Regions from separate parts of the Sporolactobacillus sp. KGMB 08714 genome, predicted to be linked through region 2. Evidence: riboswitches for the same ligand, from Rfam matches in the RefSeq annotation. Region 2 holds a riboswitch; each other region holds the start of a gene.
What was found. Region 2 has a riboswitch for cyclic di-GMP ahead of Q6A92_RS14975 (response regulator). Riboswitches for the same ligand answer to the same signal wherever they lie in the genome.

Region 1: another riboswitch for cyclic di-GMP. It lies ahead of Q6A92_RS16770 (SH3 domain-containing protein); the one in region 2 lies ahead of Q6A92_RS14975 (response regulator).
Region 3: another riboswitch for cyclic di-GMP. It lies ahead of Q6A92_RS19070 (EAL domain-containing protein); the one in region 2 lies ahead of Q6A92_RS14975 (response regulator).

The regions. Positions count from the first base shown of each region.
Region 1 covers NZ_JAUUBW010000045.1:111,605-115,915, forward strand. Annotated here, with positions in the region: gene Q6A92_RS16765 (C39 family peptidase) at 1-705, shown strand, start outside; cyclic di-GMP riboswitch class I at 1,261-1,346, shown strand; gene Q6A92_RS16770 (SH3 domain-containing protein) at 1,605-4,311, shown strand, end outside.
Region 2 covers NZ_JAUUBW010000035.1:299-4,609, forward strand. Annotated here, with positions in the region: gene Q6A92_RS14970 (cupin domain-containing protein) at 138-779, opposite strand; gene Q6A92_RS14975 (response regulator) at 1,200-1,559, opposite strand; cyclic di-GMP riboswitch class I at 1,631-1,717, opposite strand; gene Q6A92_RS14980 (YjcZ family sporulation protein) at 2,281-2,397, opposite strand; gene Q6A92_RS14985 (hypothetical protein) at 2,948-3,340, opposite strand; gene Q6A92_RS14990 (TIGR01906 family membrane protein) at 3,694-4,311, opposite strand, start outside.
Region 3 covers NZ_JAUUBW010000073.1:63,264-67,574, reverse strand. Annotated here, with positions in the region: gene Q6A92_RS19080 (helix-turn-helix transcriptional regulator) at 1-11, shown strand, start outside; gene Q6A92_RS19075 (PilZ domain-containing protein) at 275-850, opposite strand; gene Q6A92_RS19070 (EAL domain-containing protein) at 862-1,581, opposite strand; cyclic di-GMP riboswitch class I at 1,734-1,825, opposite strand; gene csrA (carbon storage regulator CsrA) at 2,523-2,768, opposite strand; gene fliW (flagellar assembly protein FliW) at 2,774-3,217, opposite strand; gene flgL (flagellar hook-associated protein FlgL) at 3,288-4,184, opposite strand; gene flgK (flagellar hook-associated protein FlgK) at 4,191-4,311, opposite strand, start outside.

The sequences.
Region 1 (4,311 bases), on a different contig from region 2:
CGATCCGGCCGAGTGAGCACTCCGCAACAAGTAACGAAAAAGGAACAGACGACAGTTGAGCAGAAGAAAGTGAGTACTCCTGCTAAATCGGCGGCGAAGAATGTTCTGCCGCAGGAAGTGAAGCTTTCCGCACCGTTTACCAGTCAAAAACCCGAACTGCCGAATGGCTGCGAAATTACAAGCCTGACCATGCTTCTCAATTCGGCGGGCGTTCCTGTAGATAAGATGACACTTGCGGCGAAAGTAAAAAAAGTGCCTTTTTCTTCAGGAGGCTATCAGGGGAATCCGAACATCGGTTTTGTCGGCAATATGTATCATGGTGATACCGATGACCCGGGATTGGCGGTTTATCACGGACCGATAGTGGATCTGGCAAGACAATATCTGGGCGGAAGAGTCATGGATCTAAGCGGAGACGGATGGGACCAGGTTGAGCAGCGGCTTGCTTCAGGGACTCCGGTATGGGTTATTGTCAGCATAAATTTTCAGCCCGTACCTGAGGGAGACTGGCAGACCTGGCACACCCAGCAGGGAGACATGCGCATCTCTTTTATGGAACATTCGGTTCTTGTGACGGGCTATGATAAAGATAATGTCTATTTTAATGATCCCGAGATGAGCAGCGGCGGCAGTAAGGCGGATAAATCAGATTTTGTCGAGGCGTGGGAACAGTTCGGAAGTCAGGCGGTCACCTATACTAAGTGAAACCGATGAATGTCTGTTCCGGCCTTGACAGCATCTGGGAAATCATTCCTCCTGCTAATCCGCGATGGTCAGTGGCATCATGCAGCCGGCCGGGTGATCGAAATCTCCTGCCCGGCTTAGACGGAGTTTACGGAATACTTGTTTCAAATCAAAAAATATCGACGAACGGCGATTATAATTTGCTGGACGTCGATTTTTTTATGGCGGGCGGCTGCTTCTTCGGACTCGGCGTCGCCATTTTCAGCAGGGCCTGTTCCGGCCAACTCTGAAACAAGACGCGGGATAATTGTCCCGGATTTATAAAGGATTTTCCTTTGCAAGTGAGCAGAATGCCCTTATTGGAAAAATGAAAAGCTGTTAAAGAAAGTCTAAAATGTTTTAAATGTTATCCGATAATAAGTATGAGCAGTGTTTATAATTTCCTATGAAAGTGAGACCTATTTACGTATAAAAGCCGTATAAAGGTTCGAAAGTTGCGGGCTTAAACGGCTGTAATGTTGCAGGCATCCAAAATCTGGTTTATATTGAATAATATACAGCTAGTTTGCAAATCTCTTTTCTAAATGGCAAAGCTGCTGAAAAGCAGTGGCGCAAAGTCACAGATCTAAGGCGTGATTCGCTATGATGGCTGGACTGCCGTATTTTTCTCATGTTTGAGCGGAAACGTAAATGGAGGGAGTTTTTATTTTGCTTTTTGGGGATTTCCGTTTTTTGCTTTTTCAGCCTATCTTCATGCATCATTCCGCCCGGCCTGATAAATGATGATGAAAAGCGGCACTATGCATGCTCCTCGTCCTATAGAAATGGATTTCATCTATTAAGTTTTTCCTATAAAACAAGTTCCATATTATGACAAATTCTATTTTTAATTTTTTGCTGCAGTGGGGGTGTGGATCACATTGAATCCAAATCGCGGTTTGACAGTAATCGGCACATTTGCAGCGGCGGCCGCGGTGACGGCAGCAGCCGGTATAGTACCGTCGCAGGTTTCCGCTCAGGAATCTTTTCAGCCATACGAAGGACAGGCAACGGATGATCTGAATGTCCGCAGCCTGCCGGGGACCGATCAGCCGAAGATCGGCCTGTTCTATAAGGGACAGACATTTAATGTCATCGGAATCGCGGGGAAAAGCGAGGACGGCAATTGGCTGAAAATCCAATACAAGAACGGCGTTGCGTACGTTGACAGTGCTTATGTTGTACAAGTGTCTCAGCCTGCGGCACCGTCACAGGCAGTACAGAGCGTTACGGCTTATCAGGGCACAACCACTGATAGCCTGAACGTCCGGTTCCTGCCCAGTCTGACAGGGACCATTCTGACGACTCTGCGGAGCGGCACTACGGTGACCGTTACCGGAAAAACGGCGGACGGCTGGCTGCAGATTAAATATAATAATGGATCAGCCTACGTATCTGCGGCCTACGTTAAAAACGCCGGCACTTCCTCGGCGTCGTCGACAGCGAAAGTGCTGTACACGGGGACGACGACGGACGACCTGAATGTGAGAACAGGAGCATCGACGAGCAGTACGAGGCTGGCCACGCTGTCCAAGGGGACCAAGGTAGAAGTGGTCGGGACGAGCGGGAGCTGGCTGCAGATTGTTTATAAGGACGGGACGGCGTACGTATCTGCAGACTATGTGCAGAAGCCCGGGAGTTCAAGTTCCTCCTCGACAGCGAAAGTGCTGTACACGGGGACGACGACGGATGACCTGAATGTGAGAACAGGAGCATCGACGAGCAGTACGAGGCTGGCCACACTGTCCAAGGGGACTGAGGTAGAAGTGGTCGGGACGAGCGGGAGCTGGCTGCAGATCGTTTATAAAGGCGGGACAGCGTACGTATCCGCAGACTATGTGCAGAAGGCCGGGAGCTCGGGCTCTTCGTCGACGCCGAAAGTGCTGTACACGGGGACGACGACGGATGACCTGAATGTGAGAACAGGAGCATCGACGAGCAGTACGAGGCTGGCCACGTTGTCCAAGGGGACCAAGGTAGAAGTAGTCGGGACGAGCGGGAGCTGGCTGCAGATCGTTTATAAAGGCGGGACGGCGTACGTGTCCGGGGACTACGTACAAAAGGCCGGGAGCTCGGGCTCTTCGTCGACGCCGAAAGTGCTGTACACGGGGACGACGACGGACGATCTGAATGTGAGAACAGGAGCATCGACGAGCAGTACGAGGCTGGCCACGCTGTCCAAGGGGACCAAGGTAGAAGTGGTCGGGACGAGCGGGAGCTGGCTGCAGATTGTTTATAAGGACGGGACGGCGTACGTATCTGCAGACTATGTGCAGAAGCCCGGGAGTTCAAGTTCCTCCTCGACAGCGAAAGTGCTGTACACGGGGACGACGACGGACGACCTGAATGTGAGAACAGGAGCATCGACGAGCAGTACGAGGCTGGCCACACTGTCCAAGGGGACTGAGGTAGAAGTGGTCGGGACGAGCGGGAGCTGGCTGCAGATCGTTTATAAAGGCGGGACAGCGTACGTATCCGCAGACTATGTGCAGAAGGCCGGGAGCTCGGGCTCTTCGTCGACGCCGAAAGTGCTGTACACGGGGACGACGACGGACGCTCTGAATGTGAGGACGGGGGCGTCGACCGGGAGTACGATACTGGCCACGCTGTCCAAAGGGACTGAAGTGGAAGTAGTCGGGACGAGCGGGAGCTGGCTTCAGATTATCTATAAAGACGGGACAGCCTATGTGTCCGGGGATTACGTACAGAAACAGGACGGCTCATCGGCTTCGACCGATCCCTCCGCTCCCGGCGGGACTTCCCAGACGACATCCAGCAGTACAGAAGGCCTGATTACGACAGACGTCAATTTCCGCAAGGGGCCGGATACGACGTACGGAATTTATCAAGTGATTCCGGCCGGAACAACAGTTGAATGGCTGGCGGATGCACCGAATGGATGGGTTAAAGTCAGCTATGGCGGAAATGACGGTTATGTTTACGGCGATTATGTTAAAAAAGAAACGTCAACAACGACACAATCCGGAAATAATGCCTATAAAACGACGAATTATCCTATTTCATTCTCGCAGGCTCTGGAGGAAGAGCAGCAAGTCAATCAGTCGTCTCAGCTTGCCTATTATCTTAATCCGAAGAATTTTGCACAGGGAACCCCGAGCTATTTTCAGTTCCTGCAGTTATCTTCATTGGCCAATATCAGCCTTTCGGATATGAATCTTATTTTATCCGGCAAGGGCATTTTGTCCGGTTATGGATCAACATTTATCGATGCTGCAAAGAAAAACGGTGTAAATGAGGTCTATCTTGCTGCACACGCTATGCTTGAAACAGGAAACGGAACGTCCAACCTGGCGAACGGAATCGTATATAAAGGAGTCAAAGTTTATAATATGTTCGGGATCGGTGCCTATGATCAGGATCCCGAAAACGCCGGGGCAGCGATGGCTTACAGCGAGGGATGGACAACGCCGGCGAAAGCAATCGAAGGCGGAGCGGCCTGGATCGCCAAATATTATATTTATAATTCGGTCTACCAGCAAGATACGCTGTACAAAATGCGCTGGAATCCGTCGGCCCTGGTTGCGGGCAGCGCAGCGCATCAATATGCGACGGATGTCGCCTGGGCCG
Region 2 (4,311 bases):
TTGGTTTATTGAACGAAAAAAATGCTATGCAAAAAAAGGAAACGGTGCATCATAAAATGTACGAAAAAAAACCGCTTGCGGAGATAGCCGGCAAAGTGGGGGGAGAAAGTGGACCGTTCACAGAAGAAGGAAAATGCTCAGTAGCTGTATCTTGAATCTTGAGCGTATGGATTCTGCGGCATATTGTGATCTTTCGGCAGCGGGTGTGAGTTTGATTTTTTTGGGCCGTAAATGTTTGACTGCAGACATTCATCAGTCGGTCCGATAACAATGGATGGTCCCTGCAAAGGGGCCAGGGCCTGCTTAAGCAGATGAGGATCCAGGCAGTACGTATGGGCGAGCACTTCAATCGGGGTCTTTGTTAAAAGGTCTGATCCGAATATATATTCCGGGTAAGGAGCATCAAAAATAGCGAGTAAATGGGTTTTATTTTGCGAAGCAATTTCCCAGTGCCACCAGCCTTGCGGGATATTTGCAACTTGACCGGGAGCGATGGGTATATTTGCGACTTGATTGGTAAAGGGATTAATCAACGACACGATGGCCGATCCGGAGATGCAATAGACAAGCTCCGACGCATTTTGATGATAGTGGGGTTCAATCACATGTCCCCGGCTTAGATAAATGTCAAGAAGCGATGTGTTGCCTAGCGTGTTAAGATTGTCCCGGCCCAAACGATTAATAAAATTCTCTGCGTTACGTGTATTAAGTCTGTTTCTATTAATGTCGAAAAAGTATTCGACATCAGGGGACGTATAGTCCATATAAGACGTTACCATAAGCATGACTCCATTTCCGGAATTTTTAACACAGAGTTATTGTATGATCGGCGGCCGCCATAGGTGTCTGACCTGCTTTGTTTAAACACTATTGATGACTATTATGCCTATTCAGGGCGGCATATCCTCCCTGCTCATCTGCTCTTAAAATTAGCTATGCTATCGGCGGCTGCGATTCCGCCATGCTGAAAAGCAGGATCCGGCATCGGAACGCGCCGGGTCTGAAATCTGTTTCGATGATACGCATATACGCAGCTGTTGGCTTTGCACTGTTTCCTGCCGATTTTTTAAGTGCTGCTGAAGGGTATGTTTACCGCACTGCGGCTTCCATCTTCTCACCGCACTGAAAGCGGACGCTGGCAGCCCGCCGCAGGACGGAAGAATCACGTGGGGATGGGGCTATCGCAGAATGAAAATTATTCATTTGAACGTATTTGCCAAAACGTTATTTAGATTGTGAAGATAGGGTTTAACGATAAAATCTCTGGCGCCGATGTTAATGGCTTGTATGATCGCTAAGCGGCTTCCTATGGATGAACACATGACAACGTTTGCTTTTGCGTCGAATGCGATTATTTTCTTCAGGGCTTCAATTCCGGTTAGGATCGGCATTGTCACATCCATTAAGACAACATCAGGACGGACTTTCATATATTGGCGAACGGCTTCACAGCCATTGGCGGCTTCACCGATCACACGGAAAGTGTCGCTGTTTAATATGTTTTTTAAATAATTTCTCATAAAATGGGAGTCATCGACAATGAGAACGGTTTTTTTCAATCTTGAATTTCCTCTCTCTAAATGTAAGGCAAATTAGAAAAGAGCATTCAGTTGATTGTGCAGGAAAAATTCCCGGCAGCCCGGCTGCCCTGGCAAAATACTACTTTAGGTCCGTGGCTTTGCGTCTTTTACTTTCGTAAAATTTGCCCTATAGGTATATTAGCACCTTAAAGACCTAGATAAATGTGCCTAATTGCCTACAAATTTGTTAAGAAACAATACCGATAATATGCTTGGAATAAAGTAAGTGAAGCGTGTGATGACTTGTTTATAATAAAATGAAGGTTCACTTTTTACAATGGACATTGATAAAGTGCTTAAAAGAACATATCAAGGAACTTTGTTTTCCCTGCAATGTCCGGAGCGTCGTCAGGCTTTCCGACGGTCGGATTTTTGATTTTCATCAGAAATTATCAGAAATTATAGGAATGAGAAAAGATTGATATAAAATGGCCGTTTTCGCTAAGCAGCGCATAAAACGGGCCGGACAGCGATATATTTTCTGGCTGATAAAGATCCGTGGATGCGGGTGAATGGCACTGAAAAACGGTATCCGGCGATGAAGGAAGGGAGCGGCTGATTGCGCGGATTTTTGATTGATCCATGTTGATGAAATAGAACAGGGCGTCCCATCAATCGATTTTTCGATGCTGAGATGCCCTGTTTGCCCAAAAGAAGGTGAATGGCTGAAAATGGGTTTGAATTTGTCGGCGTTCGTGGATTAATACCAGAACGAAGCGCCGATAATAATTAACAAAATAAACAGAACGATAAGCAGCGCGAATCCATTGCCGTAACCTCCGCCGTATCCGTATCCATCAGCAACAGGAGCCCCCATTAGCGACACCTCCTTCTCTTACATGTTGATGCAGTATATGAGCGGATGGACGGAAGCGGAACGGATTAAATGCCCATTTACAGGCGGATGATCGATTCAGCCTCCATTTGTCTAAGAAAATACGGCTCATGATAACAGGAGAGGCCGGACCATCGCCGAATGCCGAAACTTCCTGCCGGCACAGTCAAAAATGCCCGCCTGAATGGCTCTTTATGCATTGCAGGGACGGACAAACCGCCCCGTTCTCATTCTTCGGAGAAAGGATACAAACGGATCTGCCGCACGGTTGCGGGGCAATGCCGGGGAGCCTGTAGAGATGGACAAACCGCCCCGGTCTCATTCTTCGGAGAAAGGATACAAACGGATCTGCCGCATGGTTACGAGGCAATGCCGGGGAGCCTGCAGGGACGGACAAACCGCCCCGGCCTCATCCTTCGGAGAAAGGATACAATGATCCCGCCGCATGGTTGCTGAACATCCCCGGAAAGCCTGTACAGAAAGTGTAATATAACAAAAAAAGCCCGGGTTTTCCGGGCAAATATAAATTCTTTCAGACCCAAAACGGGAACCAAAAAGGTGTAATGAATGGAAACCCGAAAAGGGGAAAGGGAACGCGAAAGGGAGAAAAACGGGCGAATCCGGGAAAGCGCCCGAACTGTCTGGTATCCTCCTCTTCCCTTTTGTGATTGTCTTTTTCGGCAACCAGGATGGTTACTGCTTCATGATCGACGCTGAGGATGATTCCTTCGATCACTCTTCCGTCTTTTAAATGGCCCATAACATAATAATTAATGTGTTTTTCGCACAAATCTTTTATCTGTTTGTGGTCATGAGGATGATGATGGCCCGTGTTTTCTCCCATCGGATAGTTTGTCGGATAATTGCCGGTCAAATTGCTGTTTACATCCCGATAATCATAAAACTGTCCGGCTTCTTCATTCATCTTCACATTCCTCCTTTGTCATGAACAGGGTATTCACCCAGGAAGAAATGTGTTCTTTAAAAAAAGCTTGCTTAAGGTTCGGAGCGTCAAGATGTTTTTCCATTCGCCGTCCGAACATCGGGAGGTCCGGCCGCCCCTCTTATTTCTGAGAAATTTGAACGCTCTTTCTCTTTTTTTGCTGCTTTTTTTTAAGTATTTTTTAAGAAAAGCGGATTATGCTAAAAGAGCCTGATAAGGCAAATCATGTCTCTTTTTATTTTAAGCCTCTTTTTTTAGCCCTCGCCTGGGGCTCTTTTTTTTTTGAAACGATGATTCTGCCGCGGATCGGCGGGTACTGTACGCTGCAGCATCGATCACCCGCGTGTTTTCCGGGTCAGTGTTTTATAGGCGATCATGAGCAGAAGGACGGCAGCGAGAATCAACCCGAGAACCATCATAGCTGCGTGGAAGAAAAAGGATTCAGGCAGAATGGTGATTACCGGATCCGTCGCCGCGTTAAAAATCCAGTAGTTATTTCTGAAAAACAGTTTGTGAAAGAGGATAAATGAATCGTTGAAATCAAGGAAAAAAGCGGTCAGCGGAACGATCGTAAAAAGGATCAGGGCAACCGCTGTCGTTTTTAAAAAGTGAAAGTCTTTATTTCTAATGTTGGAATAAAAGCCGGCGGCTCCGGCAATGCCTGTAACGAGCAGAAGAATATCGATCCCTGTAAAAATTCTTTTTACATCCTCAAAATGAATACGCCCGTGCTGCGAGTAGGAGAGTGACGGCAGATGGAAAGTCTGAGGCATCGGGTTCAGCAGATAATCGATCATATAATTATAGTTTTCAACGATTCTTACCCGGCTGAGATGCGACTGTACGGGGATATTTAAGTATTGAATGTCGAAATAGTAAAGCGGTTTGAACAGAAGGGTCAGCTGAACGGAAAGACAAATCAGAAACAAAGCGAGGAGCAGTGAAAGTCCGTT
Region 3 (4,311 bases), on a different contig from region 2:
CCAGATGGTAAAATCGGCCCAGGGATATATTGAGTCGGCGGCATCATGGAATAATTTTCCGATCATTTTTTCAGAGAAGTCATCCGAACCCCGGACGTCGTATCTGAAAGACGCGCATTCGAACCTTCAGGACTTGCTGCCGGTGAGGTGGCACGGAGCTCTTCTGAAACGGAATATCTCCTCTCAAAAAACCTGATCGTAAATGCGGGGGGCGCAATCATTCTGAGCGTCTTTTATGAGTTCCAAAGCCTGCCCTTTCGTTTCGCGATCAGAATCACCTTGGATTCATCAAGCCGAGCTTCTTTTTGGCCAGTTCCTTCTGATTGATGAAATTCTGGATCGCCGTTTCCTCCCTTGCCGTCAGGCTGCGGAACTGCACGCCGTAAAAGATCTCCCTCCGTTCATGTTTTATTTCTTTTCTGACCACGGTACCGACCAGATAAATCGGCGTTTTATCTTCCGCCTGAAATGAAATGTTGATCAGCACGTCCTCGACAATCGGGAAGTTAAGCCTGCAGGCAAACTTGAGGCCGCCAAGGCTGATATCGATAAGCTCGGCATGGATTGTCTTATTATTCAGAGCCTGCAGGGAACGATCTCCGAAATCAACAATCCGGACGGTACACCCTTCATGATCCAGCAGGATTCTGTGATGTTTCCTCCTTTCGCCCTTGTCGACCCTCAAGTGATCATACCGATGCACCGCAGCCGACTGCCTTTTTAATCCGACGATGATTTTTCTCTCATGTTCGACGACTCCCTGATAATGGGCACGGAATATCAGATAGACGATGGCTGTCATGATGATTTCTGCAGCGATAAAGCCTGCGACAGCCGCGTAAACAATCATCGGTCAGCACCTCACGATATACCGGTAAGTGGCTGCGGTTTCCCGAGGGCGTAGCCCTGAGCATAGCGAATGCCGAGCGATCGCGCAACGTCAATATCACAGGCTGTTTCTATTCCTTCAAGGATCGGTTTCAATTTGAATTGAGAACAATATTGGACAAGAAACTTAACATAGGCTTGTTTCCTTTTTGATGTAAACAAATGAGAGGTGAAATATCTGTCGAGTTTGATGTAGTCCGCATCAAGCTCGATCGTTCTGTTGATATCGTCAATGCCCTTGCCGAAATCGTCTATGGCCATTCCCAATCCGTACTTCTTCAACTCTTTGACGGCGTTTTCTATTTTATTAAAGTCTCTGATTCTCTCATTTTCCACAAATTCTAAAATAATGGATTGACTTAAACCGGGAAAACGATCAATAATATGATCGATTAAGGAAAAAAAACTTTTATTAAGTACGGTAGATGGGTATACATTGATAAATAATTTTTTCCCTTTCTCAAAGTAACCTGCTTTTAAGTACGTATCAACGGCTTTGCGAACAGACCGCGAATCTAATTCGTAAAGCTGCTCTTTTTTTACTGCCAACTGAAAAGCCTGTTCGGGGCTTGCGAAAAATTGGGATCGAAAAAGCGCCTCATGAGCTCTGACCGTGCAATCAGTCAGATCAACGATCGGCTGAAAATGATGCTCAAACAACTCATCTTTTATAAAACCGCTTTCCTGCTGCACCTTGGCTCATCTCCTCTCACCAGGCCATGAGCCGGCCGGCCCAAAGATAATTTAATTTGCCCGGCCGCTCTGGCCCAGTCTTTGAAAAATTTTATAGTTCTTAACAAAAAAAACTGCTCCGAACGTTGACGAGCCTCTCAAGCCTCAACTTTTTCGGCAGCCCGGCCGCCTTGGCGATCTCGAACCTCGCTTTAGGCCCGCGGCTTTGCGACCTTATCTTTCGACAAGGGTGCCTTTTTTCAAAAGTTAACATGAATACGACCTTGTTATATCATAAATGGTTATTCATTCCAATGCTTTTTTACCTATTCGGGTGTATTTTCTGTCAAACCTGTTTTTCATTTTTGTTCCGATATAAGAAGCATTTTGTCAGATCCGGCGGTCTTTTTAGCGTTAAAAAGATCAATGGTACAGTTTTTTCCCTGATTGGCAGAATGAAACCCCACAAACGGATTCTATCATTTTGCTTATCCGAATGCGGGGTAAAGGAACGGCAAGGATCGCATCGACTGCCGGAACGGGAAAAAGGGAGAATACGCTTCAATTTTTATTTTGCTGGTTTGTCCGCCTTTCGGGCCGCTGGCTGTCGATTCTTTATTTTCAAAGATTTACCGTTGAGTTTCAGGCATAATGATCCGTTTCCGTTCACTTTATATCAGATTTTTCAAATAATTTCCCAAAGACGAGTTCCATTAATAACAGATGCTTCCCGCACAGCATCTCCCGGTCAATCGTCAAAAATGGGCTTTGCCGCTTCGGCCCGCACAAAGAGGCAGAAAACAGCTCAAAACCGCGTTACCGGCCCGCTTATTGATCCGGGATAAAGGGCTCTGCAAAGCATCCGGCTCTACCTGCATCCATCGGGCATCCGAAAGGAGCCGTGCAATCTTTTCAAAGAGCGTTCAAACAACTGAGACGCCGTTCTCTGCCCACGGCATATTTTATGTATCCTTTTTCTCCTTTTTCATCCCCTTCATTGCCTGAAGCACATCTTCAGGCAATTGTCCGGCCGCAGCCTGGCTGTTTTCTTTCTGTATCGCCTCGTAGATCTCCTGGCGGTGGATTTCAATCTCCCGCGGAGCATTGATGCCGAGTTTGACCTGATCGCCGTCAACGGCAACGATTTTTATCTCGATCATGTCTCCGATCCGGATCGACTCTCCCTTTTTGCGTGTCAGTATCAACATGCCCCTCATACCCCTTTCTTTGGGGTGTCCGCTTTCGGCATCAGCCGCTCCCTCAGTGAATAAGAAGACCGTTCCGGAATATATTGTTTGCCGACCCTGTCCCGGGTATTAATGATGACCGGTGCTCTCAAATTCGCCGTCGACTCGGAGAAAGGCTTTTGAACACTGACAATAACACGGACAGCCACATCGCTCTTCGACTGCACGGCAAGCTGCCGGACAAAATGATCCGGAAGATCCACACTGTATCGGTCAAAGAAAAGGAACGGAGACGTCGTGACAAAAGCGATCTCTGTACGATCTATAGACTGCAGAATGGAGAAAACCTCACCGAAAGGCTGGAAGATAAAACGTTTTTCATCGGAAAATCCGGGCAGTCCCGCCGGAAACGTCACAATTTCCGACGCATCGACTTCCTGTTCGCCGAAATACTTAGTAAAGATTTTCATGATCCGCCTTAATCCCTTCTCCTTATCATGTCCGACAGAGCCATTCCCTCTGCGCCGGATCCATTCAATATTATTTCAAAAAGTCGACAAGCGATTGCTGGATGATCCTGGCGCCGACCGCCAGCGAAGCGTTATAAACATTCTGCTGCTGATTCAGATTGACGATGACCGACGCATAATCGGCATCCTCATTCGTCGCCATGATCTGAGTCGCCATTGTGTTCTGCGCATCGAGCTGGCTGCTGATCGTATCGACACGGTTTTGCTTTGCACCGACATCCGCCTGAGCGTTTGCCACATCATTCAGATGTGTATCAATCTTATCAAGGAAACCGTCGATTTGCTCTCCGGTAGACGACGGATCGTTCAACGCATTTTTTAAATCACTCAGATCACTGAATAAACTGCTTGTGAAAACCTGATTCGGATTCACGTTTATCGGCATAGAAACACCGTCGTTCACGTTGACCGACAGACTGGGATTGGCAAGAGCGGTTGAATTGATCGAAACTGCGCCAGTGCTGTCTTCGGTGAGCAGCGGATTCTGGGAATCTTCCCCGCTGAAGATATACTGGCCGCCGATCTGCGTATTGCCGATCGTCACGAGCTGCTGAGTCAGCTGGCTGATCTGGTCGCCGATCGTCTGGCGCTGCGCCGGCGTATAGGTATCATTGCTTGCCTGATTCGTCAGCTCCCGTATCGTATCCAGTACATCGTTGACCTGGGACAGAGCGCTGTCCGAACTTTGCAGCCACTTGTCAGCCGTTGTTACGTTCTTCTGATACTGGGTGATATGATTGACATCCGTCCGGTAAGCAATCCCCATGGAAGCGACAACCGGATCCTGGGACGGGCGGGTAATTTTCTTACCGGTTGCAAGCTGATTTTGATAATCGGCCAGTTTTCCATAGCCCATCGACATATTCTGCAGAATATTGTTCGTCATCATGCCCTGTGTGATCCGCATTTTCTATCACCCCATTTGGTTAATCAATGTATCAAGCATCGTGTTCAAAGTATTCACGACTTTGGCCGCCGCGCTGTAAGATTGCTGGTACTGGATCAGATTGGTCATTTCTTCGTCCAAAGAGACG